DNA from 2 places in the Streptomyces sp. DF42 genome. Region 2 is predicted to be linked to the other one. Evidence: riboswitches for the same ligand, from Rfam matches in the RefSeq annotation. Region 2 holds a riboswitch; the other holds the start of a gene.
The links. Region 2 has a riboswitch for cyclic di-AMP ahead of ACYUED_RS04075 (C40 family peptidase). Riboswitches for the same ligand answer to the same signal wherever they lie in the genome.
Positions count from the first base shown of each region.

Region 1: linked by a shared signal. The riboswitch ahead of ACYUED_RS20340 (M23 family metallopeptidase) and the one ahead of ACYUED_RS04075 (C40 family peptidase) in region 2 are both predicted to bind cyclic di-AMP.

Region 1 is NZ_CM177859.1:4,474,172-4,478,413, reverse strand. It holds gene ACYUED_RS20360 (GTP cyclohydrolase II) at 1-244, opposite strand, end outside; gene ACYUED_RS20355 (MarR family winged helix-turn-helix transcriptional regulator) at 410-925, opposite strand; gene ACYUED_RS20350 (dihydrofolate reductase family protein) at 1,031-2,164, shown strand; tRNA gene ACYUED_RS20345 (tRNA-Met) at 2,226-2,299, shown strand; cyclic di-AMP (ydaO/yuaA leader) riboswitch at 2,637-2,794, shown strand; gene ACYUED_RS20340 (M23 family metallopeptidase) at 2,805-3,830, shown strand; gene ACYUED_RS20335 (aldo/keto reductase) at 4,046-4,242, shown strand, end outside.
Region 2 is NZ_CM177859.1:853,686-857,927, forward strand. It holds gene ACYUED_RS04060 (hypothetical protein) at 1-260, opposite strand, end outside; gene ACYUED_RS04065 (LysR family substrate-binding domain-containing protein) at 366-1,127, opposite strand; gene ACYUED_RS04070 (DUF5997 family protein) at 1,186-1,590, shown strand; cyclic di-AMP (ydaO/yuaA leader) riboswitch at 1,823-1,997, shown strand; gene ACYUED_RS04075 (C40 family peptidase) at 2,006-3,409, shown strand; gene ACYUED_RS04080 (hypothetical protein) at 3,467-3,838, opposite strand; gene ACYUED_RS04085 (ABC transporter substrate-binding protein) at 3,994-4,242, shown strand, end outside.

The DNA.
Region 1 (4,242 bases), 3.6 Mb from region 2:
CGCGCAGCTGCGGGCCGCAGTCGCAGCGGGCCGAGCCGAAGACGTCGCCGGTCAGGCACTCGGAGTGCAGCCGGACCAGAGGCGTTGTACCGGGGGCCGGGTCGCCGAGCACGACGGCCACGTGTTCCTGTCCGTCGGTCAGGCCGTGGAAGGTGACCAGTTCGGCGTCGACGCTGTAGCCGTCCTGGAAGCGTAGCGGTACCCGGACGCGGGAGCGCGGGCTGGCGGCGGGGAAGTCGGGCATGCGGGTTCTCCCGGGTCCGGTGGACGTCTGCTTGAGCAGTCCTGCTGGTCGGTCCTGCGTTGTCAGGCCTGCTTCGGCAGCGCTGCTTCAGATTTGAAGCAGATCTACGATCCCGGACACTACCCCATGCTTTAAATTTGAAGCAACCCGTTTACGGGGACTGCGTCACGAACAGGGCGGCGACGACCGCCGCCGCCACGGCACCTCGTCGGGCGTGGGCCGGCTTCCCCCCTCGTCGAGGGCCCGCGCGATCCCCGAGAAGATCTCCTCCACCTGCTCCACCTGTTCCTCGGTGAGATGCTCGAACAGCGAGGCGCGCACGGTCTCGACATGGCCGGGCGCCGTGCGTTCCAGTACCGCCATGCCCTCGTCGGTGAGCGCGGCGATGCTCCCCCGCTTGTCCCACTTGCAGTTCTCGCGCCGGATCAGACCGTCCTTCTCCAGCCGGGACACGGCGTACGTCAGCCGGCTTCGGGTGATCTTCGTCCGCTCGGCGAGATCGGTCATCCGCAGCCGCCGCTCGGGCACCTCGGAGAGATTGGCCAGGATGGAGTAATACAGGTGCGGCATGCCGGCGTCCTGCTGGAGCTGCCGGTCGATCGCGTCCTCCAGGAGGTGCGCCGCGGCGATGTACGCGCGCCAGGCGCGCTGCTCCTTGGAGGTGAGCCAGCGAGTCGTCATGCCCCCAGTGTAGGTTTGTTTCAAACTTGAACCAAGCCCCGCCCGTCCGAGCCCGGTCCGACCGTCCGAGCCCGCCCCGCCCGCCGCCGAGAGTGAGCGCGTCCGATGCCGTACCCCTACGTCCTGCTGTCCGCCGCCGTCTCCCTCGACGGCTACCTCGACGACACCGGCCCCGAACGCCTCCTGCTCTCCTCCCCGGCCGACTTCGACCGCGTGGACGAGGTGCGGGCGTCCGTCGACGCGATCCTCGTCGGCGCCGGCACGATCCGCGCCGACAACCCGCGGCTGCTGGTCAACTCGCCCGAGCGCCGGGCCGCCCGGGTCGCGGCGGGGAGGCCGGAGTACCCCCTCAAGGTCACCGTCAGCGGCTCCGGCGACCTGGACCCGGACGCGAAGTTCTGGCACACGGGCGGCGAAAAGCTCGTCTTCACGACCGACAAGGGCGCCGAGCGGGCCCGCTCACTCGGCCTCGCCGCCGACGTCGCTCCGCTCGGCCCCGACCTCGACTGGCGGCGGCTGCTGGAGCATCTGCACGACGTGCGCGGCGTACGGCGCCTGATGGTCGAGGGCGGCGGCACGATCCACACCCAGCTCCTCCAGCAGGGCCTCGCCGACGAACTCCAGCTCGTGCTCGCCCCCCTCTTCGTGGGCGACCCGGACGCGCCCCGCCTCTTCGGCCCCGGCGCCTACCAGGGCGGCCGCCTGCGCCTGACGGAGGCCCGGCGGATCGAGGACGTCGTCCTCATGCGCTACGAGCCCACGGCCCCCGGCACCGGCGCGCTCCCCGCCGCCGCCGACCGCCGCTGGCTGGCCCTCGCCTGCGAGCTGGCGGCGCAGTGCCCGCCCTCCCGCACGGCCTTCAGCGTGGGTGCGGTGATCGTCGCCGCCGACGGTACGGAGCTCGCCCGCGGTCACTCGCGCGAGGGCGGCGACCCGGCCGTGCACGCCGAGGAGGCGGCCCTGGCCAAGCTCGACCCGGCGGATCCGAGGCTCGCGGCGGCGACGGTGTACAGCAGCCTGGAGCCCTGCGCCCACCGCGCCTCCCGGCCCAGGCCGTGCGCACGACTGATCCTCGACGCGGGGGTACGGCGGGTGGTCACGGCGTGGCGGGAGCCGGACACGTTCGTCACGGAGGCGGACGGCAGCGGGCTGCTGGCATCGCGGGGCGTCGACGTCGTCGTACTGCCGGAGTACGAGGAGCAGGCCAAGGCGCCGAACCGGCATCTGCCGGGGTCGTGACCCGCGGTGGTGACCGTGGTCCTGAGCACCCCACGGATGGCGTATGCTGGTTACACAACGACGCGGGGTGGAGCAGCTCGGTAGCTCGCTGGGCTCATAACCCAGAGGTCGCAGGTTCAAATCCTGTCCCCGCTACTCAAGGCTCAGGGCCGGAATCCAGTAACTGGATTCCGGCCCTGAGTGTTTTCCCGCTCCCTTTCCCTCCGCGCTTCTCCGCGCCCCTCCTTGTCTCTCCTGCCGTGATGTGACCGGGTGTGATCGAGCGAGCGCCCTCCGCATAACAACTGACACACCGTCAGTGCCTGTGTGAATCCTGAGGCTTGGCCAACTCGCCCGTTTTTGGCCGCTCATGTGCCCTACGTCCAGGCCAAGAAGCATTAATGATCAAGCAGAACAGCTGGCAACGGCACCCCGGGTCTATTAACGTTCGATAACGCAGCGCGGTCGTCCCAGCCGTCACAAGAGACGGCTCCGTGCGCACGCGCCGAATCCCGCAAGGGAACCGGGGAACCACCACCCTGGGGTGAATCGCGCTGAAGCCGCCGTGAACCCACGGCAGGTATACGCGCGTAGGAGACCTTCCTGCTCCGAACCCGTCAGCTAACCCGGTAGGCGAGAAGGAAGGAAGGAGCACGCCTACGTGGCGTCCAACCCGCCTGCCCCGGCAGCGCCGTTCGTGCCGAGCACCGAGCCATTCGGCTTCGCCGGCCCCCGCACCGACGAGGGCCCGTGGGAGGAGTGGAACCCCACCGAGGACTCCCTCCGCCCGATACGCGGCCGGCACCGTGTCTCCAAGCAGCGCGGCGGGGGACTCGCCCGCAGCTCCACGGTTCTCGGCGTCGGTGTCATAGCCGCCGTCGGCGCGGGCGGTATGGCCAGCGCCAACACCGGCAAGCCCCCGGTGTCCATCTCCTTGCCCGACCTGCCCTCCGTGGGCGGCGTGTTCGGCGGCTCCTCGGACGCCTCCAAGGGCTCCGCCACCGCCCTCAGTGACGTCGGTGTCAGCTCCGACGACACCACGCAGGGCGCCGCGGACGCCGGTGAGGCGCTGCGCAACCGCATCATGGCCCAGGCCGAGAGCCAGCAGGTCCAGGTCGACGGCAAGGCCCAGTCGGTCACCGAGGCCCTCTTCGCCAAGCAGGTCGACGACGCCGCCGCCCAGGCGGAGAAGACGGCCGCGGCCAAGGCTCAGGCCGCGAAGGAGAAGGCCGAGGCGGAGGCCAAGAAGAAGGCCGAGGCCGCCAAACTCGCCGAACTGGCCAAGCAGTTCAAGCTGCCGGTCGTGTCGTACACGATCACCGGCACCTTCGGACAGGCCGGCTCCATGTGGTCCTCCGGCTACCACACGGGTCTCGACTTCGCCGCCCCCACGGGCACGCTCATCAGGGCCGTCCACAGCGGCACCGTCACGGAGGCCGGCTGGGCGGGCTCGTACGGCTACCGCACGATCATCACGCTCGACGACGGAACGGAACTCTGGTTCTGCCACCAGTCGTCGATCAGCGTGAGCGTCGGCCAGAAGGTCGCCACGGGCGATGTGATCGGGCGTGTCGGGGCCACCGGCAACGTGACCGGCCCGCACCTGCACCTTGAGGTCCACCTGAACGGCCAGGCCACGGGCATCGACCCGATGACGTGGCTGCGCAGCAAGGGCCTCACCCCCTGACCTCCGCTTCTTCCTGACCTCGGCTTCTCCCCGCTCTTCCTGTTCTCTCTGTCCTTCCTGTTGTTTCTGATCCCGGCGGTTCTGACGGCATCCCCGCGACGTCAGGACCGCCGGTTTCCGCTGCCCAGCTACCGGAATGGCTGACTCCGCTTGTTTACGGGGATTTTGCGGCCGTAGCGGAAGATCGCCCTCCGAGGCGGGTGTTGACGCACTACATGACTTCTCTTCGCAAGCTCGGCTCCTCCGGCCTGGAGGTCTTTCCCCTCTCCCTCGGCGGCAACGTCTTCGGCTGGACCGCCGACGAGGCCGCGTCCTTCGCCGTGCTCGACGCCTACGCGGCCGCGGGCGGCAACTTCGTCGACACCGCCGACTCCTACTCGGCGTGGGTCGACGGCAACGAGGGCGGCGAGTC
Region 2 (4,242 bases):
CCGAGGATCCGGACCACCACGGCACCGGTCGGCCGTTGCGCCAGCGCATGGAAGAAGATGACGCCGAAGGCGGCCACGAACGCGAGGGACAGCGCGGGCAGCCCGCGCCTTCGGAGTTGCCGCACGGGATCGACCACGATGCCGTTCCACTCGCCCCGCAGCGTGCGCCCGAGGAATACGGCCACCCGCCAGGCTTCGCGACGCAGCCGCCCCTGCCCGGAACGGTCTGCCCGGGCGTACGACAGTCCGGCAGCGCGCACACTGTCCGCGACACCGCCGATGCACCGCATCCTCCTGCGAAGCAAAACGCCCCCTGACCTGGTAGAAGTGGCCCACGCCGCACAGGCGAGACCACTCCTCCGGGGCTACGCCCGGCGGCGAGGCTTCCTGCGCTTGGCGCCCTTGGAGACGACGGATCCACCCCGAGGGTTCCGTCCGGTCGTCTTGGCGGCCGTGGGCTTGCGCCGGGCGGCGGCCGTGTCGCCCGCCTTGCCCTGGGACTCCGGCGCAGGTGCCGTGCGGCCCCGGGAGCTGTTGACCGTGCGGCCGCGGACGATGCCGATGAAGTCCTCGACCATGTCCGTGGTCGCCTCCTCGGGCCAGGCCAGGGCGACGCCCGACCCGGGGCCGTCCACGAGCGGCCGGTAGGTGAGGTCTCTGCGGTGGTGGAGGCGGGCCAGCGACTGGGGGACGATCAGGAGGCCGATGCCCGCCGCCACGAGTTCGACGGCGTCCTCCGTGGTGGCGGGGCGCTCGAAGGCGGGCTCTCCCGGCGGCCGGTCCCAGTCGAAGACATCGTCGAGCGGATGGAGGACGACCTCCTCCGCGAGGTCCTCGACGCTCACCTCGTCCGCCGCGGTGATCAGGTGGCCCTTGGGGACCATGACGACCGTCGTCTCGGTGTAGAGGGGGATGGCGCTGAAGAACGTACGGTCCACCGGCAGGCGCAGGAGTCCCGCGTCGGCGTCACCGGCGCGCAGCACCTCGGACGCCTCGGCGGCCGGTACGGCGAGGAGGGTCAGCGGAATGTCGGGCAGGCGCTCGTTCCAGATCCGCACCCACTTGGCGGGCGTCGCTCCCGGGACGTACGCGAGCCGGAACGTCTGGGATGCTTCCGTGCCTGTCACCCCGCCAGGCTACCGGCCGTGGTCGGAGGTCTCGAACGCGCTCGATACCCTGGGCACCATGATGTCGCACCAGACCACCCAGACGATGAAGCCCGCGACCGCGGCGAAGAAGCTGGGTGTGTACCTCGAGGCCACCCCCGCCGAGTTCCGTGAGGGTGTCGTCTCACGCGCCCAGCTCGACCAGCTCCAGGCCGAGCCGCCCGAGTGGCTGCGCGAGCTGCGGGCCAACGGGCCGCACCCGCGTCCGGTGGTCGCGGCGAAGCTCGGCGTCTCCATCGCGGGCCTCGCGCGCGGCGGGGTCACCGAGCCGCTCACCACGGACCAGATCGACGCGCTGAAGCAGGAACAGCCCGAGTGGCTGCAGAAGGAGCGTGCCACCCAGGCCGAGGTCCGCAAGGAGGGGGCGCGCATCAAGAAGCGGAACGCCGAGCGCGAGCAGCGGAGCGACGACCCGCGTTCCTGACTCCTGACGCCTTGCTCCTGACGCCGTAGTCCTTCCGCGACACCCGCCAGCCCGCGACGTTCCGTCGCCGTCCGGATTCCCTGCGTGCACAACACTCGGATCTGACGGAACGTCACGACAAAGGTCACAAAAGCGTATCGGACATTCCGGCCTCCAACCTTCACACGAGTCGCACAAGTTGGCTAGTTTGGCAGCAGGCCGCACGAGACCCACCGGCGAACCCCGTCGGGACGCGCGGCCTCCGCCGAGTCCGGTGCGCCCCCGTGGCAGCCGGAGCCGGGGACCCGACCGAACGATGGGGTGAATCGGCCCAACCGCCCGCAAGGGCAAGGGCCGTAGGGCATGCCTTCCGGAGACGACCGCCCGAACCCGACAGCTAACTCGGTAGGCGGAGCACGGAAGGAGTACGGCTCCCATGGCGCCGGAACGATCGTCGCGTCCAGGAGGCTTCGGCCTTCCCGGTATGCGCAACTCCGCTCTCGCGACCGCCGCCCTCACCTCGGTGGCCCTGTTCTCGCAGACCGCCGACGCCGCACCGATGACGGCGGACGAGGGCCCCAGCCGCGAAGACGTCCTGCAGCGGGTGAGCAGCCTCTACGACCAGGCCGAGTCCGACACCGGCCTCCACAACATCACCCGGGCGCAGTCGGCGGGTTCGCGGGGCCGCGGCGCCCCGGCGAGCGGTGGCCGGACCCGGACGTCGGATCCCGAGATGGACGACATCACCCGGCAGTGGTTCGCCGGGGCGCGCTCATCACTGGGCCCGACGGCCCCGGCCGTCCTGCCGGCCGACCGCACGCCCACCCGGCGCACGCCGGCCCGCCCGGCGGGGCCCCGGCCCGAGCGCGCGGCGGCACCGGCGCCCGAGACCCGTACCGGCCGCGGGCTGGAGCCGGCCGCCCGGCCCGCGCTCGAACTGCCCGCCGGTCAGACCGAGCCGGGTCCGGTGGCCGAGTTGACGGCCGCACCCACGGCGGCACTGCCCGCCGTACCGGCACAGCGGCAGGAATCCTCCACGGCCCCGCCCGCTGCCGCTCCCGAGTCGAAGCAGGCGTCGCTGCGCAGCTCCAAGCAGCACAACCAGCGCAAGATCGCGGCGGCCAGCGAGCTGCTGTACAGGTACACCGCCCGGCAGACCTCCGTGGCGCCGCTGATGGCCGTCCAGTCCCAGCCGCTCCCACTGCCCCAACTCCCCCAGGTTCCCGCCCCCTGGGAGGAGCAGGCGCTGCGCGCGACCGAGGAGGCATGGCGACTGCGGCAGCCGTCCGTACTCGACACGGGCGTGCCGCCGGCCGGGGACTGGCGACTCCAGCCGTCCGTCCTCGACACCGGCGTCCCCGCGGCCGAGGACTGGCGGATGCAGCCCCCGGCACTCGACACCGGCGCACCCGCCGCCCCGGACTGGCGGATGCAGCCTTCCGTGCTCGACACCGGTGTCCCCGTCGTCGAGACGCCCGTCGGCACCAAGGCCGACCGGGCCGTCGCGTTCGCCCGTGCGCAGATCGGCAGGCCGTGCCTGTGGGGTGCGGTCGGGCCGGAGTCGTACGACAACGCCGGTCTCACCCAGGCCTCCTGGAAGGCCGCGGGGGTCGCCCTGCCGCGCACCCCGCACGAGCAGGCGAACACCGGCACCGTGATCCCGCTCGCCGAGAGCCGCCCCGGGGACCTGATCTTCTTCCACGACAACTTCAGCCACGTCGGCGTCTACACCGGCAACGGCCTGATGATCCACGCCCCCGGTCCGGGCTCGGTCATCCGCGAGGAGTCGATCCACAACGCCGGGGAGGCCGCGATCCGGATCGCCGTGCGTCCGGCGTGAGGGTCAGGAACACCGGTCGAGTCGAGACACCAGCAGTCCGGTGAAGTGCGCGGCCGCTCACGGAAGTCGGCGGCCGCGCACCGCCCGGACCTGTGCCGCGCACTGCCGGAAGACCGAGTGAGCGTACGAGCTCTTACTGCGGGGCGAGCCCGTCGCGGACCAGCCCCGGGCGGACCGGGAGCCCCCTGCCCACCGGACGCCGACGTCGAAGAGTTCACGCCGACCGGTGCCCGCCGGGCCGAGCCCGAGCGGATGAGCACACGGGACGATCGCGGCCACCGGGATGACGACGGCGCACTCGACCCGCAGGTCGTGCTGCGGGCCCATCACGTGGGTGGCGGCGATGTCCGCGATGCCCTCGGCCATGCGCCGGGTCGCCTCCTGACCGGGATCGTCGTCGAGGCGGACGGTGATGCCCGAAACGCGCACGCCGGAAGGTGACCCTCGCGGCCCGGACGGCCCGTCGCGCGAACCCTCCGAGCAGGCGCGGGTGATGCCGCGGCCCGTCCGCCACGGGGCTCGCGTTCGGGACGGCCGCCTGTGGCTCCGGGTCCGGCAGCGCCGGTTCCGGCGACCCGAACACGCTGGAGGTGTGGACCCGGAGCGATCCGGACTCGGCCGCCACCTACGACCGTGTCTTCGCCGCCTTCACCAAGAAGACCGGCATCAAGATCGACCACCAGCCGGTCGTCAACTTCGACCAGCAGCTCCAGGCGCGGGCCTCCACCAAGGACCTGCCCGACGTCCTGATCAACGACACGGCTCTGATGGGCAGTTACCAGAGCCAGGGGCTGCTCAAGCCGATCGACCCCGACTCGATCGCGGGCCACGAC